2 linked regions of the Massilia litorea genome follow. The protein of the gene in region 1 binds, or shares a complex with, the protein of each later gene. Links are inferred from orthologs where the notes say so. Each region holds a gene or a part of one and is shown on either strand. Other genes may lie near its edges.

Region 1 (7,915 bases):
GACATCCCCTTCATCGACACCGGTATCGACACCACCAGCGAAGCGGCGATGGCCGTCGTGGTCGTGATCTACCTGGCGGCGGCGCTGTTCAACCTGCGCATCCCGGAAACCGGCGCCCGCTACGAACACCAGGAACGCAATCCGATGAAACTGGTCGCCGATTTCGCGAACTGCTCGGCCACGCTCTGGAAAGACAAGCTGGGCCAGATCTCGCTGGCCGTCACCACCCTGTTCTGGGGCGCCGGCGCGACCTTGCAGTTCATCGTGCTGAAGTGGGCCGAGCGCTCGCTGCACATGCCGCTCGACAAGGCCACCAGCCTGATCGGCGTGGTCGCAATCGGCGTGGCGATCGGCGCCGCGCTGGCCGCCAGGGTAATCCCGCTGAGGAAATCCTTGACCGTGATCCCGATGGGCATCCTGATGGGCCTGGTCGTGATGATCATGGTGTTCGTGCGCGACGTAATCGTCGCCTACCCTCTGCTGGCGCTGATCGGCTTCCTCTCGGGCTTTTTCGTGGTACCGATGAACGCCCTGCTGCAGCACCGCGGCCATGTGCTCATGAGCGCGGGCCACTCGATCGCAGTGCAGAACTTCAACGAGAACCTGTCGATCCTGACCATGCTGGCGCTGTACTCGATCATGATCACCCTGAACCTCGACCTGGACATGATCATCGTGATGTTCGGGCTGTCGATCGCGGGGATTACCTGGCTGATCATGAAGCGGCATCAGCGCAACCAGGCGCAGCATGATTCGCTGGCGCTGATCGGCGAGCACAAGCATTGATGCCGGCGGGCGCCGCGCGCCCCTGGCTTACCAGACGATATTGCGCATATCGTCCTGGGCGCTTCTCGCCTCCGCGCGCTCACGCCAGTCGTTCGGCACGATGAAGCCACGTTCGATCTCTTCCACCAGACCCGGCGTTTCGCGCACCACCGCCACCAGCACCGGCGAGGGATTCGTCTCGAACTGGGCTTCCAGCTCGGCATGCAGCTGGGCGCGGTTCAACAGCCATGCCGCCTGCGCCGCGCGGAAGGGCGCCAGCCATTGCAGCTTGGGCAGGACCAGGAAGGCGTCGGCGCCGAGCGAGTCGAGTTCGCCCAGCGCGCACCAGAAGCCGCGGCAGTGCCCGGCCGTGATGCCGCTCATCGCCGGCCAGCTGCCGGCTGGATAGAACAGCCAGCCTTTCACCAGGGCGCGCGCCGAGGTCACGGGGCGCGGCAGCAGCGGCTGGGCCGCGGGGTGCGTGCCCAGCTCCAGCTGGCGCCCGAAAATCTTGCGCATCTTCGCGCCCAGGCTGTCGGCCAGGTTGGGCCCGACCAGGGCGTCGAACTCCTGCCCGGCTTCGCCTTGCAGCAGGTAGAACTTGGTGGCGAACTCGATGTGTTCGAGGGCGTCGGGGCCATTCTCCAGCAGGAAGTCGAACTCGCCGACCGTGTCGTTGCGGTTGGCGCGGATCTGCAGGCCGTGGGCGACCAGGCGTCCCTGCTCCTGGAAATAAAAGGCCATCAGCTTTTCGGCATACAGGCCGAGGCGCCGGTAGACGCGCGGGCCGAGGGCGGCGTCGAGGCGGGCCGGATCGAAGTCGAGGTCGCGCAGCCAGCGTTCGACTTCGGGCGTCACCGGCCCGGTGGAGGCGATGCGGCCCTGCCAGTGCGGCGCGGCGGCGTCGAGCAAGTCGGGCGAATCGAGCAGCCAGGCCAGGGCGCGCACCCGGGCGCGCCGCAGGTGCCCCCAGCGGCGGTGGAAGGCGGCCTGGTAGCTATCGGCCCCGTCCTGCATTCAAACCTTCTGCATTCGAAGCTCGCGCATTCGGCGCGCCCGCGGTACGCGCACGGCACAGGTCCGCCCAGGCCAGCGCCTTGTCGGCGCCGCGGCGCAGCAGCTCGCCCGGATGCAGGGTCGCCACCAGCGCCGCCTTGCCCAAGGCGTGGGTGGTGCCGCGGGTGCCGGCCAGCGGCTCCTGCAGCGGTTTGCCGAGCAGGCCGTTGGCCGCGATCTGGCCCAGGGTCAGGACCACGCCGGCGCCGGTGAGGGCCAGTTCGCGCTCGAGGAAGGGACGGCAGGCCGCCGCTTCCTCGGCGGTGGGCGCGCGGTCGCCGCCGCTGGCGGACAGCGGACGGCATTTCACCAGGCTGGTGACGTAGACGTCCTGCTCGCGCGTCAGGTCGACCGCGCACAGCATGTTGTCGAGCAGCTTGCCGGCCTCGCCGGCCAGTGGCGCGCCCTCCGCTTCATCGGCCGCACTGGTGGCGCCGGCGGCGACCAGCCAGCGCGCCTGCAGGGCGCCGGCGCCGTACACCGGCTTGCGGCCGGCGCAGTCGCCGCAGCGCGTGCAGCGGGCGATCGCGGCGCGCAGTTCGTCCCAGTCCATGGCGGCGATCGCCTCCGGGCTGTCGCCCTGCTCTTCCTCGACCGCCGGGGGAGCGGGCGGGGTCCATGCCGGCGGCGGCGGCGCGGAGGTCATCGGGATCTCGCCCCAGGCCGGGTCGCGCGGGGGCGGCGGGATGACACCGGGAGCAGGCGCAGGTGCGCGCGCTGATTGCGCTGCCGGCTGCGGCGCCGTGGCGGCGACCGCTGCCGCTGCTTCCGCCTCGACCGGCGCGGAGTCGTCCGCAGGTTCGCGGCGCAGCCGCCACAGCGGCGTGATGCCCATCTCGGCCAAAAATACTTCGTCGCGTTCGCTCGGGTTCATAGTGCATGCCTCATCACGATGGCGTCCTCGCGCTTGCCCTCATGGGCCGGATAATATCCCTTGCGCCGGCCGATCTCGGCAAAGCCGTAGCGCTTGTACACGGCCAGCGCGCGCTCGTTCGACGGGCGCACTTCGAGCAGCACGGATTCGGCGCCCATCTCTTTCGCCCGCGCGCACAGGGTATCGAGCAGGTGCCGTCCCAGTCCGGTGCCGTGGCGCTCGCCGGCCACCGCCACGTCGAGCAAATGGGCTTCGTCCAGCGCATACATCAGCAGAAAATAGCCGGCCAGCTCGCCCGCGGCATCGCGCAGCAGCCAGGCGTCGTAGCCTGCCTGAATGGAATCGCTGAAGTTGGCGCGGCTCCAGGGATGGGGGAACACGCTGCATTCGAGCGCGTGCACCGCGTCGACGTCGTCCATCGTCATCCGCACCAGGCTCAGGCGGTTCGCTACGCTCGCGTCCATCATGCCTTCGAGCCCTCGGCCTTGGCGGCATTGATCACCTGGCGCTCGGCGCTGGTGTAGGCGACCTTGTTGCGCAGGTAAAGCGGCTGGGCCTGCGCCGCCGGCACGCCCTGCCCGGCCGCCAGCGCGGCTGCGCCGATGGCCGCCAGGTCGCGCGCATGCGGATTGACGCCGGCATCGGCCGCGGCCGCGAAGCCTTTACCGGCAAACGCGTCCGGATAGGCGGAGAAGCCGTTGCCGCAGGCGGCAAGGCCCGCGGCGGGCTGCGGCGCCACCGCCTCGGGGCCGGACAGGGTCGGCGCAACGACGACTTGCCAGGCCCCGTCGAACCGGTATTGCGCCCAATAGACTTCGTTCATGCGCGCGTCCAGCACGGCCAGCACCTCGAGCGCGCCGCTCTTCGCGCGGCACGCCTCCGCCATCGCCTCGAGCGTCACCAGGGGCAGCACCGGCAGCTCGGCCCCGAAGGCCAGGCCCTGGGCCACGCCGCAGGCAGTGCGCACGCCGGTGAACGAGCCGGGCCCGGCGCCGAAGGCGATGGCATCGACGTCGCTCAGGCGAATCTGCGCCTCGGCCAGCAGTTCCTGCACCATCGGCAGCACGGATTGCGAATGGGTACGCACGCCGCCGGACTCGCGCGACAGGACAGTGCGGCCGGCGGTCTTGCCGGGCGTGTCGCCGATGAGCAGCGCGCAGGAGGCGAGTTCGGATGAAGTTTCGATGGCAAGGATGATAGGCATGCGCTATTTTAACCCGTCACGCACGGCCCCGGCCATGGCCGGCGTGGCCCCGATTGCTGTCCCGAGGTAGAATCCGCTCATGCATTCCCTGACACTTGATACGAGCAACCGCGACCAGCTCGCCGCCTCCTTCGGCGGCGGCCGCTGGATCGTCGCCTGCCTGTGCGCCGCCTGGTGCGGCACCTGCGGCGGCTACCGCAGCGCCTTCGAAGCCCTCGCCGCCCGCCATCCGGACAAGACCTTCGTCTGGATCGACATCGAAGACCAGGCCGACGTGGTCGGCGACCTCGACGTCGACAACTTTCCGACCCTGCTGCTGCAAAAGGACGACACGGTCGCCTTCTTCGGCACCATGCTGCCGGACGCCGCCCTCGCCGAACGCCTGGTCCAGGCCCAGGCTGAACTCGCGCCGGAGGAACTGGCGCGCCTGGCCGCGTCCAGCCAGCAACGGCGCGACTGGCAGCGCGACTGCAATTTGCGAACGCTGCTGGGCCAGGCAGGTCAGCAGTGATCCGAGCGACCCGCAGGGTGGATTGAGCGTCGGGCCGGCCGGCCTTACCCCAGGCGCAGCGGCAGGCTGCGCAGGCGCCTGCCCGTCAGCTTGAACACGGCCGCCGCCACGGCCGGCGCCACCGGCGGCACGCCCGGCTCGCCCACGCCCTCGGGCGGCTCGGCGCTCGGCACGATCACGGTTTCCACGATGGGCGCGCGGTCCATGCGCAGTACCGGGTAGTCGCCGAAGTTCGACTGCTGGACCCGCCCATCCTTGATCGTGATCTCGCCGCCCAGCGCGGCGGACAGGCCGAACACGACCGCCGACTCCATCTGCTGGGCCACGATGTTCGGGTTCACCACGATGCCGCAATCGATCGCGCAGACGACGCGGTGCACGCGGATGTCGCTCCCCTCGACCGAGACCTCGGCCACCTGGGCCACGATGCTGCCGAAAGACTGGTGCACGGCCACGCCGTGGGCGCGGCCTGGGGCCGGGGCGCCGGCCTTGCTCACGGCCGCGTCGAGCACGGCGAGGTGGCGCGGGTGATCCTTCAGCAGCGTGCGCCGGTACTGGACCGGGTCCTGGCCGGCCGCATGCGCGACCTCGTCGAGGAACGCCTCCTTGAAGAAGGCATTGTGCGAGTGGCCGACCGAACGCCAGTAGCCGAGCGGCACCGCGCTGTCGACGATCACGTGGGCGATGCGCTGGTTGCGGATCTCGTACTGCATGTCGTACTCGCCCTCGGCCGTCGTCTTGTCCGGGCCCATCCCGGGCAGGCCAAGATTGCGGGGGAAGTACTGGTGGCCGATCGCGCCGCTGGCGGACTTGTTGTCCCAGGCCAGCAGGCGGCCTTGCGCGTCCAGCGATGCCTTGAAGCGCGCCAGCGCGGCCGGGCGGTAGACGTCGTGGGTAGTGTCGTCTTCGCGGGTCCAGATCAGCTGCACCGGTTTGCCCTTCGCCGCCAGCGCCACGGCCACCGCCTGCGCCACCATGTCGCCCTCCAGGCGCCGCCCGAAGCCGCCGCCGAGCAGCATCACCTCGATCGTCACGTCTTCCCGCGCGACGCCGGCCACCTTGGCCGCAACGTCGACCGCGATGCTCGGCACCTGGGTCGAGGCCCACAGGCGGACCTTGCCGTTCGCGACCTGGGCGGTACAGTTCACCGGCTCCATGGTCGCGTGGGCGAGAAAGGGCGCGCGGTATTCGGCCGTGATCGTTTTCGCCACACCGCCCACGTCCTGGGTGCCGCTTTCGTAATAGGTGAATCCGGATTCCTTGTCGAGGGCGGCGGCAAAGCCGGCGAAGATCGATTCCGACGACAGCCCCCTTCCCGCTTCTTCGTTCCACTGCACCGGCAGCGCGGCGGCGGCGGTCTTCGCCTGCCACCAGCTGTGGGCGATCACGGCGACGCCGGCGCCGGCGCCGGCATACGGCCCGAGCGAAGCCGAGACATCGGCGATGCCGACCACGCCCGGCATGGCCTTGACCGCAGCCGCGTCGAAGGAAACGACGGTGGCGCCGACGACGGGCGCCATCTTGACGGCTGCGTACAGCATGCCAGGCGGACGGGCGTCGATGCCGAAGCGCGCGCTGCCGTCGACCTTGCCCGCGGTGTCGCGGCGCGGCACCGGTTTGCCGATCAGGCGGAATTCGCGCGGCTCCTTCAGGCGCACGTCGCCGGCGTCGATGCCGGCACCGACTTCAGCGGCGCGCGCGGCCAGGCTGGCGTAGGAAGCGCGCCGGCCGTCCTTGTGGATCACGACGCCGTTCTGGGTGCGGCAGTCGGCGGCGTTCGACTTCCAGCCCTCGCATGCCGCTTTCACGAGCATGGCGCGTGCGACCGCGCCGGCTTCGCGCATCGGCTGCCAGGCGTCCTTTACGCTGGTCGAGCCGCCGGTGAACATGATGCCGAGCTCGCGCCCGACCTTGGCCAGCATCCACTGGGCGCCATCCTTCACGTTGCCGCGATCGTCGGGGTGGAAGGGCAGGTTCTCGCGCAGGACGGCCAGGTTGCCGAAGATCTTGTCGATCGGGGCCGCGGCAATGCGCACGGAATCGAGCGCGGCGTCGAGCTCCTCGGCCACCAGCATCGGCAGGGCAGTGTGCACGCCCTGCCCCATCTCGCTGCGCGGCACCACCACCGAGACCGTACCGTCGGGGTTGACCGCGATCCAGCCGTTGAGGGCGACGGCGCCGTTCGCGACGGGGAGCGGTGCGCTCGTGTGCAGGCGCTGGCGCGGCGGGCGCGTGCCCCAGCCCACCAGCAGCGCGCCGCCGGCCACCAGCCCGCCGAGCAGGAAGCGGCGCCGCGAGCGGCGTTTGCCGCGCGTTTGCCCGGGTACCGCGTCAGGTGCCGGTTTCGCGTCCGGCGTGTTCGTGTCTCTCATTCTTCTCGTTTCCCCATTCTTCGAGCAGCACGCCTGGCGCCACCGGCCGGCCGTACAGGTAACCCTGTGCACGGGTGCAGCCGTGGCGCAGCAGGAATGCCGCCTGTTCTTCGTTCTCCACTCCCTCGGCGATCACCGAGAGGTGCATGCTTTTACCGAGCTGGATGATCGCGATCGCGATCGCCTCGTCGTCCGAATCGACGGCGATGTCCTTGATGAAGCTGCGGTCGATCTTCAGGACGTCCACCGGCAGCTGCTTCAGATAGGCCAGCGACGAGTAGCCGGTGCCGAAATCGTCGATCGCCAGCCCCACGCCGATCGCATGCAGCTCGTGCACGAAAGCCAGCGCGTCGCCGGTATTCATGATCACCGACTCCGTCACTTCCAGCTGCAGCCGGCGCGGCGCCAGGTTCGTCGCCGCCAGCGCGCGCGAAACCAGCGGCGCCATCGCCCCGCGCTCCACCTGGCGCACCGACAGGTTCACCGCCATCTTCGGAACCACCAGGCCTGCCTCGTCCCAGCGCACCATCTGGCGGCAGGCCTCGAACAGCACCCATTCGCCGATCTGGTTGATGAAGCCGGTGTCCTCGGCCATCGGGATGAAACGCACCGGGCTGACCTGGCCGAGTTCGGGATTATGCCAGCGCACCAGCGCTTCGACCCCGATCAGGCGCCCACTGTCGATTTCGACCTGCGGCTGATAATGGAGAAAGATCTCCTGGCGCTCGATCGCGCGCCGCAGCAGCGCTTCCATGCGCAGGCGTTCGACGCCCTCGCCGTCCATGTCCCTGGAGTAGAACTGGTAGCCGTTCCTGCCGCGCGACTTGGCCTGGTACATGGCCACGTCCGCATTCCTGACCAGCAGGTTCGCATCCTCGCCGTCCTGCGGGAACAGGCTGATGCCGATCGAGCCGGTGACGAACAGCTCGTGGCCGGCGACGGTGAACGGCTGCTCGAACAGCGCCATCATCTTGGCCGCCACCTGGCCCGCGCCGTAGCTGCCGTCCACGTTCTCGAGCAGGACGATGAATTCGTCGCCGCCCAGCCGCGCCAGGGTGTCGCCGTCGCGCAGCCGCGCGCCGAGCGCGGTCGCCACCTGCTTCAGGAGTTCGTCGCCGACGTGGTGGCCGAGC
Region 2 (2,857 bases), 2.5 Mb from region 1 along the record:
CGGCTGGAAGGGCTATATCAACGATCCGTTCATGGACGACTCTTTCCAGGTCGACGTCGGCATGGAGCGCGCGCGGCAATTCCTGATCGACGTGTGCGAACTGGGCCTGCCCACCGCCACCGAAGCGCTCGATCCGATTTCGCCGCAATACCTGGGCGACCTGATCGCCTGGACCGCCATTGGCGCGCGCACCACCGAATCGCAGACCCACCGCGAGATGTCCTCGGGCCTGTCGACGCCGGTCGGCTTTAAAAACGGCACCGACGGCGATGTGAGCATCGCGATCAATGCGGTGCTGTCCTCGGCCAATCCGCACGCCTTCCTCGGTATCAACGACAAGGGCGCGGTCTCGATCGTGCGTACCCGCGGCAACGCCTACGGCCACGTCGTGCTGCGCGGCGGCGGCGACCGTCCGAACTATGATTCGGTCTCGGTCACGATCGCCGAACAGGCCCTGAAAAAAGCGGGCCTGCCGGCCAACCTGGTGGTCGACTGCTCGCACGCGAACAGTTATAAAAAGCCGGAGCTGCAGCCCTTGGTGATGTCGGACGTGATCCAGCAGATCAAGCACGGCAACCAGTCGCTGGTGGGCGTGATGATCGAATCGAATATCGTGGCCGGCAACCAGCCGATTCCTTCGGACCTGACCCAGCTGAAATATGGCTGCTCGGTGACCGACGGCTGCATCGGTTGGGACGATACGGTGACGATGCTGAAAAATGCACACAAGGAGCTGCTGGCGCGTCCTTGATGCGTGTGCTGTGATCCTGCGGCCGGGCACTGCCCGGCCGTCTGCTTTACAATGCCGTCTTCCGCTCTTCCCTTCCGGCTTTTCCCATGATTGTTCTCGGCGTCGAATCCTCCTGCGATGAAACCGGCCTGGCTCTGTACGATACCGAGCGCGGGCTGCTGTCCCATGCCCTGCATTCGCAGGTCGCCATGCACGAGGAGTACGGCGGCGTGGTGCCGGAACTGGCCTCGCGCGACCACATCCGGCGCGCCCTGCCCCTGCTCGAACAGACCTTGAAAGGCGCCGGCATCGCGAAAGGCGACATCGACGCCATCGCCTACACCCAGGGCCCAGGCCTGGCCGGCGCGCTGCTGGTGGGTTCCTCGGTCGCCTGCAGCCTGGCGCTGGCGCTGGACAAGCCGGTGCTCGGCGTGCACCACCTCGAGGGCCACCTGCTCTCGCCGCTGCTGGCCACCGAGCGCCCCGACTTCCCCTTCATCGCTTTGCTGGTCTCGGGCGGCCACACGCAGCTGATGCGGGTCGACGGCGTGGGCCGCTACACCCTGCTCGGCGAAACCCTGGACGACGCCGCCGGCGAAGCCTTCGACAAATCGGCCAAGCTGCTCGGCCTCGGCTATCCGGGCGGCCCCGCGATTTCGCGCCTGGCCGAATTCGGCGATCCGGCTGCCTACACGCTGCCGCGCCCGATGCTGCATTCGAAGGATTTCAATTTCAGCTTCTCGGGCCTCAAAACGGCCGTGCTGACCGTGGTGAAGAACCACGACGAGAAGGTGATCGCGAATATCTGCGAGCAGGACAAGGCGAACATCGCGCGCGGTTTTGTCGATGCGATCGTCGACGTGCTCACCGCAAAATGCGTGAACGCGCTGCGCCACACGGGTTTGAAGCGCCTCGTGATCGCCGGCGGCGTCGGCGCCAATGCCCAGCTGCGCGCTTCGTTGAACGCCGCGGCCGACAAACGCAAGTTCCGCGTGTTCTATCCGGAGCTCGAGTTCTGCACCGATAACGGCGCGATGATCGCCTTTGCCGGGGCCCTGCGCCTGGAGAGAAATCCCGCGCTGGCGACCCGCGATTACGCCTTCAATGTGCGTCCGCGCTGGCCTTTGGACGAGCTGGAAGCCGCTTAGGATTTCGTGAACTTGCAACGCTGACAACGATCCTACCGTGTGACCGCCCTGCCCCGAACGATGGCAAACTCGGGCGGTCCAGTTTTGGGAGGTCCTACATGCGCGTTGTAAGTTGGAACATTCACTGGGGTTGTGGGAAAGACGGGCGCATCCGTATCCACGCGATCATCGATGTGCTGCGCAAGCTCAATCCGGACATCATCTGCCTCCAGGAAGTCGCCGCCAACCACCCTGAACTCGAGGGCAGCGCCACCGCCAACCAGTTCAAGCAGCTGGCGGGCGCCTTCGGTGGCTTCCACGCGATCGAGCACGCTCCCAGTGAAATCTACCGCAACAACGTCCCCCGCCTGTTCGGCAACCTGATCCTCTCGAAATACCGCATCACCCAGGCCCAGCGCCACATGCTGCCCTGGCCGGTCGACCCGGAAGGCGCACCCGGCATGCCGCGCGGCGCGATCGAGGTCGTGCTCGATACGCCCGGCGCCAGGCTGCGCCTGGTGACTACCCACCTCGAATACCATTCGCCGCTCCAAAGGATGGCGCAGATACGGCGCCTGCGCGAACTGCATGCGGAAGCGAGCGCACGCGCCCGCATCTTCGCCGCGCATCCGGAGATGGACGCGCCGTACCAGCTGGGCGAGCGCCCGGCCTCGGCCATCTACTGCGGCGACTTCAACATGGCGCCGGGCGACGCCGCCTACCAGGCCCTGCTCGCGCCGCATGCGGAGGGCGCGCCGCTGCTGCTCGACGCCTGGGCCGCCCGCCATCCCGGCCATGCGCGCGCGCCGACCGCCGGCCTGCACGGTTATCCGTGGCCGGAGAAGCCGGATTGCTACGATTATTTTTTTGTCACCGAAGATCTCGCGCGGCGCGTGGCCAGCGTGGAGGTGCAGTCGGAGACGGCGGCGTCGGATCATCAGCCAGTGGTGCTGGAGCTGGTTCCGGGGGCCTGATTATCCGGCGACGTGCACCCACCGGG

The links. The genes of interacting proteins can lie anywhere in the genome.
Region 2: the proteins of tsaB (region 1) and tsaD are in contact, whole or in part, in a solved structure (PDB 4WQ4), measured with the Escherichia coli proteins. The link is inferred for Massilia litorea from one-to-one orthologs.

What each region holds. Positions count from the first base shown.
Region 1 is NZ_CP062941.1:4,608,762-4,616,676, forward strand. The notes cover bases 2,030-5,020. They hold tsaB (tRNA (adenosine(37)-N6)-threonylcarbamoyltransferase complex dimerization subunit type 1 TsaB), read right to left. Parts: upstream 3,900-5,020; coding sequence 3,159-3,899; downstream 2,030-3,158. Other genes in these bases: LPB04_RS20650 (uracil-DNA glycosylase), read right to left, coding at 2,030-2,695; rimI (ribosomal protein S18-alanine N-acetyltransferase), read right to left, coding at 2,692-3,162; LPB04_RS20665 (thioredoxin family protein), read left to right, coding at 3,979-4,410; LPB04_RS20670 (xanthine dehydrogenase family protein molybdopterin-binding subunit), read right to left, coding at 4,455-5,020. Also shown: lysophospholipid transporter LplT, read left to right, coding at 1-786; LPB04_RS20645 (DUF1853 family protein), read right to left, coding at 814-1,782; more of LPB04_RS20650, read right to left, coding at 1,763-2,029; more of LPB04_RS20670, read right to left, coding at 5,021-6,782; LPB04_RS20675 (EAL domain-containing protein), read right to left, coding at 6,742-7,915. UniProt on the Escherichia coli protein: Required for the formation of a threonylcarbamoyl group on adenosine at position 37 (t(6)A37) in tRNAs that read codons beginning with adenine.
Region 2 is NZ_CP062941.1:2,106,904-2,109,760, reverse strand. It holds tsaD (tRNA (adenosine(37)-N6)-threonylcarbamoyltransferase complex transferase subunit TsaD), read left to right. Parts: upstream 1-837; coding sequence 838-1,878; downstream 1,879-2,857. Other genes in the region: LPB04_RS09415 (endonuclease/exonuclease/phosphatase family protein), read left to right, coding at 1,977-2,831; LPB04_RS09425 (3-deoxy-7-phosphoheptulonate synthase), read left to right, coding at 1-751.